One region of the Ferdinandcohnia salidurans genome, then DNA from elsewhere that is predicted to be linked to it. Evidence: riboswitches for the same ligand, from Rfam matches in the RefSeq annotation. Region 1 holds a riboswitch; each other region holds the start of a gene.

Region 1 (3,143 bases):
GGATGACCGTGAACACCGCCACCGGCATTTATGACACTGTCTTTCCCGAAATCATTGATAAGTAGCGGCACCAAGCCAGGATGGATTCCCGCAGAAGGAACAGGAAATGATGGTTTTAATGACTCATCATTTTTTATTAATTCATCAGCAATCGCCAGTGTTTGTTCTCTTTCAAGTGCAACACTTCCATATGGTGAAGGGAACAAGACAAGATCCGCCCCAGCATATCTAAGCAACTTGCCAAGTAATAGTTGATTTGAAAACCCGTAAAATTCAGATGGTGTTAGTGTTCCACTTACAGCTGGATGAGCCATAATCGGTATCGAAATTTGCGGGTCCTCCGCTAAACTTTGGAGTACGTCGATTCCATATGCAAAAACATTAAACAATAACAGGTCAGCACCAAGCTCTACTGCTTTCCTTGCCTTTTCCTTCAGGTCGAAAGTTCTTCCGCTTAAGTTAACAGCGTAAAGTGCTCGATGTCCGGTTTCTTTGTACACATCTTCAAGTACTTGTTTTCCTTCAATGATTCTCGTTTCAAAAGGTGTTAACGTGTTCTCAAAGAGGATCTCATCATCCTTGATGATATTCACACCACCAAGTGCCTGCTCACGAAGCTGATCCTTGAGGTACTCTATATATCTTCCAATAACCCCTTTAAAAATGCTCATTACGAGCGGTCTATTATATACTCCAAGTTTTTCACGGATGCCTTCAATTCCAAATTTCGGACCAGGGAATGTGGACTTTATTTCACTAGAAAACTCCAAGTCTAGTAGTTTAACTTCCCCATCCAAAGAAAGCTTACCAAACGTAGTCGTTAAGATAGCTGGTAAATCCGCACTAAAATTAGCACTTGGGTATCCAATTTTTATAATGCCCTTTTTAACTTGTTTCCCAAAGTAGTCACTTGCTCGTGGATCCACTTCATATTGTTCAACACTAATTACTCTTCCTTTATGCTTTTTAAGCTGGTCTTGCTCGAGTTTCGGCAAATTAGTCCAAGAACCTACCGTTAATCCGAGTGCAATACCTTCAGCTTTTTTCTCTAAGTTGTCACTCGAGTCATGCACTAAATATGTAGCAATCACTTCACTCATGTCTAACCCTCATTTCGAAATTTGTTACAAACAACGCAAAAAACCTCTTCATAAGAAGAGGTTAGCAAACTAACATCTTCTTATCTCTCAGCTTAACGCTGCAAGAATTAGCACCGTGCTTACGATTTTGTAAGTCGGTTGCCGGGCTTCACTGGGCTAGTCCCTCCGCCTGCTCTTAATAAGAAAATAGATTCTATATAACATGTTGAACCTTCTTAATAGGAGGCTCAACCTTTATTCAATTTTTCCAAAAAGTAATACAATTAGGATTATGACAGGAATTATTTTTCATGTCAAACCTTTTTTATTAATTGATCAACACGGTTATTTAAATAAATTTAATTTTTTGATGCGGTTTGCAGCTTCAACGAGTCGATCTTCGTCAGTTAAAAGCCCAACGCGTACATAACGGTCCCCAAATTCGCCAAAGCCAATTCCTGGTGCAACCGCAACATGAGCTTTTTCTAGTAAAAGATCGGCAAAGCTTACCGATGTGTATCCTGCCGGCACTGGTAACCATGCGAAAAATGAGCCTTCAGGTGCTTTTACATCCCACCCTATTGACTGTAAAGCACCAATAAATGCATTCCGTCTTGATTCATATTTATCTACTAATTCTTTTACACAGTCCTGTGACTCAGTCAATGCGGCTGCGGCTGCTGCTTGAACAGGGCTAAACAAACTCACGTACATATGGTCTTGAATTAGATTGATAGCTTCGATTACACTTGGGTTTCCAACCGCAAACCCCACTCTCCAGCCTGCCATATTATAGGTCTTTGAAAGTGTGTAAATTTCAATACCAATATCTTTGGCACCTTCTACTTCTAGAAAACTAATTGGCTTTTTCCCCTCAAAACCGATTGCACCATATGCAAAATCATGTACCACACAAATATCATGTTCTTTTGCAAAAGAAACCGTATCTTCAAAAAATTCCTTAGTTGCTACAGCCCCTGTAGGGTTATTAGGATAATTTAAAAACATCACCTTTGCTTTTTCAAGCTTCTCCGAATCAATTTCTGTATAATCTGGTAAAAAGGCATTTTCCTCCTTCAGAGGCATATAGGACATTTCAGCTCGCGCAAGTTCAACACCAGACCAATAGTCTGGATATCCAGGGTCTGGAACTAGTGCAACATCACCTGGATTTAAAAGGCATTGTGGAATCTCTACCAATCCCGCCTTTCCACCAAATAAAACGGCTACTTCCGTTTCAGGATCAAGTTCAACACCATATTCGCGTTGGTAAAATTCAGCTGCTGCTTTCTTTAAGAATGCATGGCCACGAAACGGAGAGTACTTATGAAATTTAGGCTGGTCAGCAGCATTTTTAAGAGCTTCAACAATATGTTGAGGTGTTGGTTGGTCAGGATTCCCCTGTCCTAAATTTATAACATCATGCCCCTCGGCAACTACTTTGTTCACTTTAGCAACTAGTGATGCAAAAAACTGTTTCGGTAATTTTTGTAGGATTTCAGATTGTTGGAAATTTTTCATATCTACACCTTCTTTAAAATACTTGAAATATTAGTTGAAAATCATATATTGTTAGAGTTAACTTGTAAAGTATCATTTTTATGGAGGCAACCAAATGAATCTAAAAATTGCATGTATTCAGTATGATATCCAATTCGGAAAACCGCAAGAAAATTTTGACCGAATTTCAAAAGAAATAGAAAATACAATGAATCAAGACAAACCCGATATGATTATCCTTCCAGAGCTTTGGACAACTGGATATGATTTAACAAGATTAGATGAGATTGCTGACGAAAATGGCGATGAAACAAAAACGTTTATCAAAGCATTAGCAAAACAATACTCTGTAAATATTGTCGCAGGCTCTGTAGCTAAAAAGACAGAGCAAGGTGTGACAAACACAATGTTTGTCTTTAATCGAGACGGAGAATTGCTTAGTGAATACAGCAAACTACATTTATTCAAGCTCATGGATGAGCATTTGTATTTACAGGCAGGCGAAGCAAAAGGTGATTTTACCATTGAAAATGTACCAGCAGCAGGTGTCATTTGTTATGACAT
Region 2 (3,143 bases), on a different contig from region 1:
GCGACGGCTTTACTGAACAGGTATACTCCTTTTGCGTTCACGTCCATCACAAGGTCCCAGTCTTCTTCTTTTATATCTACGGAGTAATCCATTTTTGAAATTCCGGCGTTATTCACTAAAATATCTAAACGCCCAAAATGCTCCATTACTTCTTGAACCGCTTTTTCAACCTGTGCGGCTATTGTAACGTCTGCCTGGAAGTAAACTAACTTTTCATTGGAATTTTCCGCATTAAATTCTCTATCCACTACAGCTACTTTAGCCCCACACTCTAAAAATGCGTCCACAATCGCTTTTCCGATACCTTGGGCACCGCCAGTTACAATAGCTACTTTTCCTGTTAAATCCATACAATACATTTTAGTATCCTCCATGCCTTCATAAAAAAAGTATTCGCGTCTGATTACTTGGTTTTATCCTGTAAAAGGAACAGGTACACCGTCACACCTGCTAATGCAGTTGGACGAGAGCCCCGTCCTTGTTTCCTTTATCCCCAAATTTCTTTTGAGATATCTACAATGTATTTCAATTTCGCCCATTGCTCTTCTTCAGTTAAAATATTTCCGTGGTGCGTCGAAGCAAAACCACATTGCGGGCTGATACACAAATTTTCAAGTGGTACAAATTGTGATGCTTCTTTTACACGTGCGATAATATTCTCTTTAGATTCTAATTCTCCACGCTTTGATGTAAATACACCAAGAACAACGCGAGGGCCATTATTTGGGATATACTCTAATGGAGTGAAGTCCCCCGAACGATCGTCATCATACTCTAAGAAAAAGCCATCCACTTTTTCTTTCGCAAAAAGAGTAGGAGCAATTTTTGCATAGCTTCCTTCGAATGCCCAGTTAGAACGGTAATTTCCACGACAAAGGTGGGTCGTAATTGTTAAATCTTCCGGCTTTCCCTCTAATACGCCATTAGCCACTCTTAACGCTAATTCGATTAATTCTTCACGTGTTGAACCACTATCATTAAAAGGGATCTCCGGTGCATTGAGACCTGCTATGTAAACATCGTCTAGTTGTAAATAGCGGCAGCCTGCCTCATAAAAGGCTTTAATGGCATCTCGATATGTTTGAATAATATCATTCGCATATTCCTCAAGATCAGGATAGATTTCCTTGTTACGGATTCCAGCATTAAACAATTGATTCGGACTTGGAATGGTTTGCTTTGCAATCGCACGGTCACCCACGATTTCTTTAAATTCAATGAAATCTTTAACATGTGGGTGCTCAGGATTAAAGGAAATTTTCCCAATAACTCGCACGTCGTATCTCTCGGTCTCTTCTTCCTTGAACTTAAAGCCATGGTTCGGAACATAGCCCTCTACTCCATTCAAATGCTCTAAGAAATCTGTGTGCCAAAATCTCCGGCGGAACTCGCCATCTGTAACGGCATGTAAGCCAATTTCAATTTGTTTATCTACAATCTTTTTAATTTCTTCTGTTTCAATATCATGAAGTTCGTGTGCTGAAATTGCTCCAGTTTGAAAATCTTTTCTTGCCTGATGAATTACTTCTGGACGTAATAAACTTCCTACATGGTCTGCACGAAATGGAGCCTTTACTAACGTTTTTGTCATTTTAAAACCTCTCCTACCTTTTAATTTTGGGACAAGGGACCTGTCCCTCCGTCCCACACAAAAAACCCTCTTCTTGCAAATAAGAAGAGGGTTGGATAGACATATGAAGTCCCGCTCTTCTTATCTTCTAGCTTGTTGCTACTGGAATTGGCACAGTACTTAAAAAAGTCTGTTGCCGAGGCTTCAAAGGGCCAGTCCCTCCACCTCTCTGGATAAGAAAATTCGAAATATTAAATTATGAATTAAACTTTACGCTCAAATGTAAAATTTGTCAATAGTAATTTTCCAAATAAACCTTTGGTATCGACTTGTTGTGTACTTCTTACGCTCTACGACTTTTTAGTGTTTTTCCAATTAATCTCACTTATAAAAGTAGATCCCAAGATTAAGATGCCACCGACTATTTGTATGAGGTTCATACTTTCATTTAAGATAATGGCAGCCATGATTACAGCGGAAATGGGGTCAATATAGCTTAATACGGCAATCGTTTGACCTTTTAATTTTTTTATTGCTGAAAAATATAATAGGTACGCAACCCCTGTGTGAATGATCCCAACCATTAGTAATAGACTGATTGACTGTAGACCAAGTCCTGAGTAATTCAGGCTTTGCGTAGCTAAAACGTATGGAAACAGTACAATCGAAGCCATTGAAAGCTGCATAATGGTAGTTTCAAAATCTGATAGGCCTTTGATAAACTTGTTGATTAGAATCATACTTGCGTAAAAAGCTGCAGCGAGTAAGCCATTCAAAATGCCTACAGGATGGTTGTATGTTCCTGCCGATGTTTCAGCACCTGGATTAACAACTAAAAGCAAACCTACAAAGGCGAATACAATGCTAGTTCCCTTCATCCAAGTCCATTTTTCTTTCAATAATAGCGGTGCCAAAATCATAACAAACACTGGGGCAAAATAATAGCTTAGTGTAGCATTCGAAATAGTTGTATATCGATAAGATTCGAATAGAAAAATCCAGTTGAAGCCCAACGCTGCCCCGGATAAAAGCAGTAAGATAAGATTCCGTTTTGACATTTTCAATGAAAACTTTTGCTTTACTAGAAAACTGGCACCAATTAAAAACAAACTTCCAATTGTCCCCCGAAATAAAGCCATTTCGCTCGAAGAAAGATCAATATTCTTCACAAACAACCCAATACTACCAAAAATCAGCATTACTCCTATAAAAATAAACTTTGCCTTCATATCCCTACTCCTATTTATAGTCCCGCCCTCTTCCCCTATGTGGCAAAAGAACAGGCACAAAATGTCCTAAAACTAAATGAAACAGAAAATCTCTAATATGAGATTCTCTGTTTCACATGTTACATTGCTTTATTTAAATTGTCAGCCTATATTTTTATTTCCTGAATCTTTTACGTAAAAAATCTTAATCTCGTAATCTGTCCCTCTATAGATGAATCGGTCCCTGTGGTCCAACTGGAACACCGATTAGGTACCAAATCACTGCAATTATGATCCAGAATATACCGAAGAATACCGTGTATGGAAACAATCCAGAAATCAATGTTCCTAACCCAATATTTTTA
Region 3 (3,143 bases), on a different contig from region 1:
CACCTGCACCGATAACACCGGCCATTGCGGTAAAGCTTACTAACGAAATCGCCGTAACGGTAATCCCAGAAATTAAGGCTGGTAAAGATTCAGGAATTAACACTTTAAAAATAATTGTCGAGTTTGTAGCTCCCATCGAATGAGATGCTTCAATTACACCTTTATCGATTTCACGCAAAGCAATTTCAACCATTCTTGCATAGAACGGTGCTGACCCTATAATCAAAGATGGTAATGCAGCACTTGGCCCTAGCATGGAACCCATCATAATTTTCGTGAAAGGTATTAATAGGACAATCAGGATGATGAATGGTATGGAACGAAAAATATTAACAAATGCAGATACAATCCGATTCACCACTGTATTCTCCCAGGCATTACCTTTATCTGTTAAAAAGAGAACTAACCCTAAAAATAAACCGATAATAAAAGTAGCAAGCACCGAGATTGAGGTCATATATAAAGTCTCTAAAGTTGCTTCCCAAAGGTTTCCCCAATTGAGTGCTTGATAATCATTAACCTGTTTCTCCCATTTAAGTAATTCTTGAAATTGTTCAAGCATTTTCAATCACCTCAGCTTCTACTCGTTGTTGTCGAATAAATTCGATGGCTGAAGTGACTTCATTAGCATCACCATCAAGATGAATAAACAATGTTCCATAAGATCCATTTTGGGTTTGTGAAATTTTCCCTTGTAAAATATTCACTTCCACCTTAAAATCACGGATTAATCGTGTGATTAATGGCTTTTCAGCATCTTCCCCGACGAAGCTAAGCTGTACCATTTTTCCGTTTGGATAACGATCTAATAAATTCTCAACCGTTTCTTTTGTTTCTTCAGGCTCTGTCACTTGCTGGACGAAGCGTTTTGTAATGTTGGCTTGAGGCTTTTTAAATACATCAAGCACTCGTCCTTGCTCAACAAACTTCCCATTTTCCATAACTGCAACGCGATGACAGATTTTACGAATCACATGCATTTCATGGGTAATTAATACGATTGTTAATCCTAAACGTTCATTAATATCAACGAGCAAGTCCAAAATAGAGTCAGTTGTTTGCGGGTCTAATGCAGATGTTGCTTCATCGCATAATAAAACCTTTGGGTTGTTAGCAAGTGCTCTTGCAATTCCAACTCTTTGCTTTTGACCACCACTTAGCTGTGATGGGTAAGCATCTTCTCGCCCTTCAAGTCCTACAAGCTTAATAAGCTCTGTAACGCGTTCTTCTCGTTTAGGTTTTGGCACTTTTGCAATCTCCAGGGGAAAAGAAATATTTTCCCTAACTGTTCGCGACCATAATAGGTTAAAGTGCTGAAAAATCATACTTATTTCTTTACGAGCATCACGTAATGCTTTTCCTTTAATGGAAGTGATATTATGACCGGCAACAGAAATATTCCCTTCTGTTGGAGTTTCAAGCCCATTCAATAAACGGATGAGGGAACTTTTACCAGCACCACTGTATCCAATGATCCCGAAAATTTCACCTTCATTAATCTGTAAGTCAATATTGTTAACTGCTGTTACAGAATTTGTTTTTGTTTGATAAATCTTTTTAACATTTTTTAGTGTTATCACGTTGTCACACCTTCTATTCAGAGAAAACTATGTTTAGTGTATGCGATAATGTAAATAAATAAAGATACTAAATATGCCCGCCTATAAAAATAAAAGCCTTCCTGCAAAAACGAGCAGAAAGGCACAATTTAGTGATTCCTTCCTCTCATCTCCCAAAGCCCATAGCTTTGTGTGAATTGGCACCTTTTCAACAGACGTTGACGGTTGCTGGGTTTCATCGGGCACATCCCTCCACCACTCTAAATAAGAGTTATCAGATTTATTTAACTTTTATTATCGTACTTAAACAACACGAGAGTTATCTTATCATCTATATATAGGGGTGTCAACGAAAATATTGTGAACGATTTTTAGTTATGCAGTCGGTACCGATAAAGCTGAACTTGTTCCATTTGCTGCTTTAATCGCTTGCTCCAAATCTTCTAAAATATCTTCAACATTTTCAATACCAACAGATAAGCGAACTAAATCTTCTGTTACACCAGATGCCTTTAGATCTTCTGGACTTAATTGTTGGTGTGTAGTACTAGCAGGATGAATAATTAAACTTTTTGCATCACCAACGTTTGCAACATGTGACCAAAGCTCAACACTATTGATTAGCTTTTCGCCAGCTTCTCTTCCACCTTTAATACCGAACACAATTACGGATCCAGCACCTTTTGGTAAATATTTATCAGCTAGTTGTTTATTTGGATGGTCCTCTTCACCTGGATACAATACCCATTCAACGCCAGGATGATCTTTCAGATAAGAAACAACTTCTTTCGTATTTGCAATATGCTCCTTCATACGAACATGTAATGTTTCTAGACCTAAGTTAAATTGGAATGAATTATAAGGGCTAATAGCTGGACCTAAATCACGCAGTAATTGAACTCTCGCTTTTATAATAAAGGCTACTGGTCCTAATGCTTCAGCGTAGACTAAATCATGATAGCTTGGATCTGGAGTAGTAAATCCAGGGAATTTTGACGAGTTCCAATCAAATTTTCCACCGTCTACAATAATTCCACCCATGGATGTTCCATTTCCTAGTAACCACTTTGTAGCAGAATGGATGACAATGTCTGCTCCATGCTCAATTGGTCTACATAAATATGGTGTCGCAAATGTATTGTCAACAATTAGAGGAATTCCTGCTTCATGAGCAATATTAGCAACGGCCTCAATATCAAGGATATCCAAGCTTGGGTTTCCGATTGTCTCAGCAAAGATCGCCTTTGTATTTGGTGTAATGGCTTGACGGAAATTTTCTGGATTTTTTGGATCTACTAAATGTGTCTTAATTCCATATTTAGGTAGAGTGTTAGCAAATAGATTATACGTTCCACCATATAGTGTCGAAGCAGATACAATCTCATCCCCTGCTCCTGCAATGTTAAGGATTGAAGTCGTAATGGCTGCCATTCCACTTGCAACTGCTAATGCACCAACTCCACCTTCTAATTGGGCAACTCTTTCTTCAAAAACAGTAGTAGTAGGGTTGTGGATTCGAGTATATATATAACCATTTTCTTTTAAGCCAAAAAGATTTGCTGCATGTTCAGTTGTGTTAAATTT

The links. A riboswitch is a leader RNA that binds a small molecule or an ion and turns the genes downstream of it on or off. The one in region 1 is predicted to bind S-adenosylmethionine.
Region 2: it holds a riboswitch for S-adenosylmethionine, as region 1 does, so the genes downstream of both, ACFSFW_RS18225 (5-methyltetrahydropteroyltriglutamate--homocysteine S-methyltransferase) here and mtnW (2,3-diketo-5-methylthiopentyl-1-phosphate enolase) in region 1, are expected to answer to the same signal.
Region 3: it holds a riboswitch for S-adenosylmethionine, as region 1 does, so the genes downstream of both, ACFSFW_RS08745 (methionine ABC transporter ATP-binding protein) here and mtnW (2,3-diketo-5-methylthiopentyl-1-phosphate enolase) in region 1, are expected to answer to the same signal.

Annotation. Positions count from the first base shown of each region.
Region 1 covers NZ_JBHUEK010000008.1:107,548-110,690, reverse strand. Annotated here, with positions in the region: gene mtnW (2,3-diketo-5-methylthiopentyl-1-phosphate enolase) at 1-1,100, opposite strand, end outside; SAM riboswitch class I at 1,178-1,285, opposite strand; gene ACFSFW_RS06430 (pyridoxal phosphate-dependent aminotransferase) at 1,425-2,600, opposite strand; gene ACFSFW_RS06425 (carbon-nitrogen family hydrolase) at 2,695-3,143, shown strand, end outside.
Region 2 covers NZ_JBHUEK010000026.1:2,889-6,031, reverse strand. Annotated here, with positions in the region: gene ACFSFW_RS18230 (SDR family NAD(P)-dependent oxidoreductase) at 1-359, opposite strand, end outside; gene ACFSFW_RS18225 (5-methyltetrahydropteroyltriglutamate--homocysteine S-methyltransferase) at 488-1,591, opposite strand; SAM riboswitch class I at 1,709-1,810, opposite strand; gene ACFSFW_RS18220 (DMT family transporter) at 1,921-2,799, opposite strand; gene ACFSFW_RS18215 (AbgT family transporter) at 3,005-3,143, opposite strand, start outside.
Region 3 covers NZ_JBHUEK010000010.1:294,865-298,007, reverse strand. Annotated here, with positions in the region: gene ACFSFW_RS08750 (methionine ABC transporter permease) at 1-457, opposite strand, end outside; gene ACFSFW_RS08745 (methionine ABC transporter ATP-binding protein) at 555-1,580, opposite strand; SAM riboswitch class I at 1,723-1,830, opposite strand; gene ACFSFW_RS08740 (O-acetylhomoserine aminocarboxypropyltransferase/cysteine synthase family protein) at 1,935-3,143, opposite strand, start outside.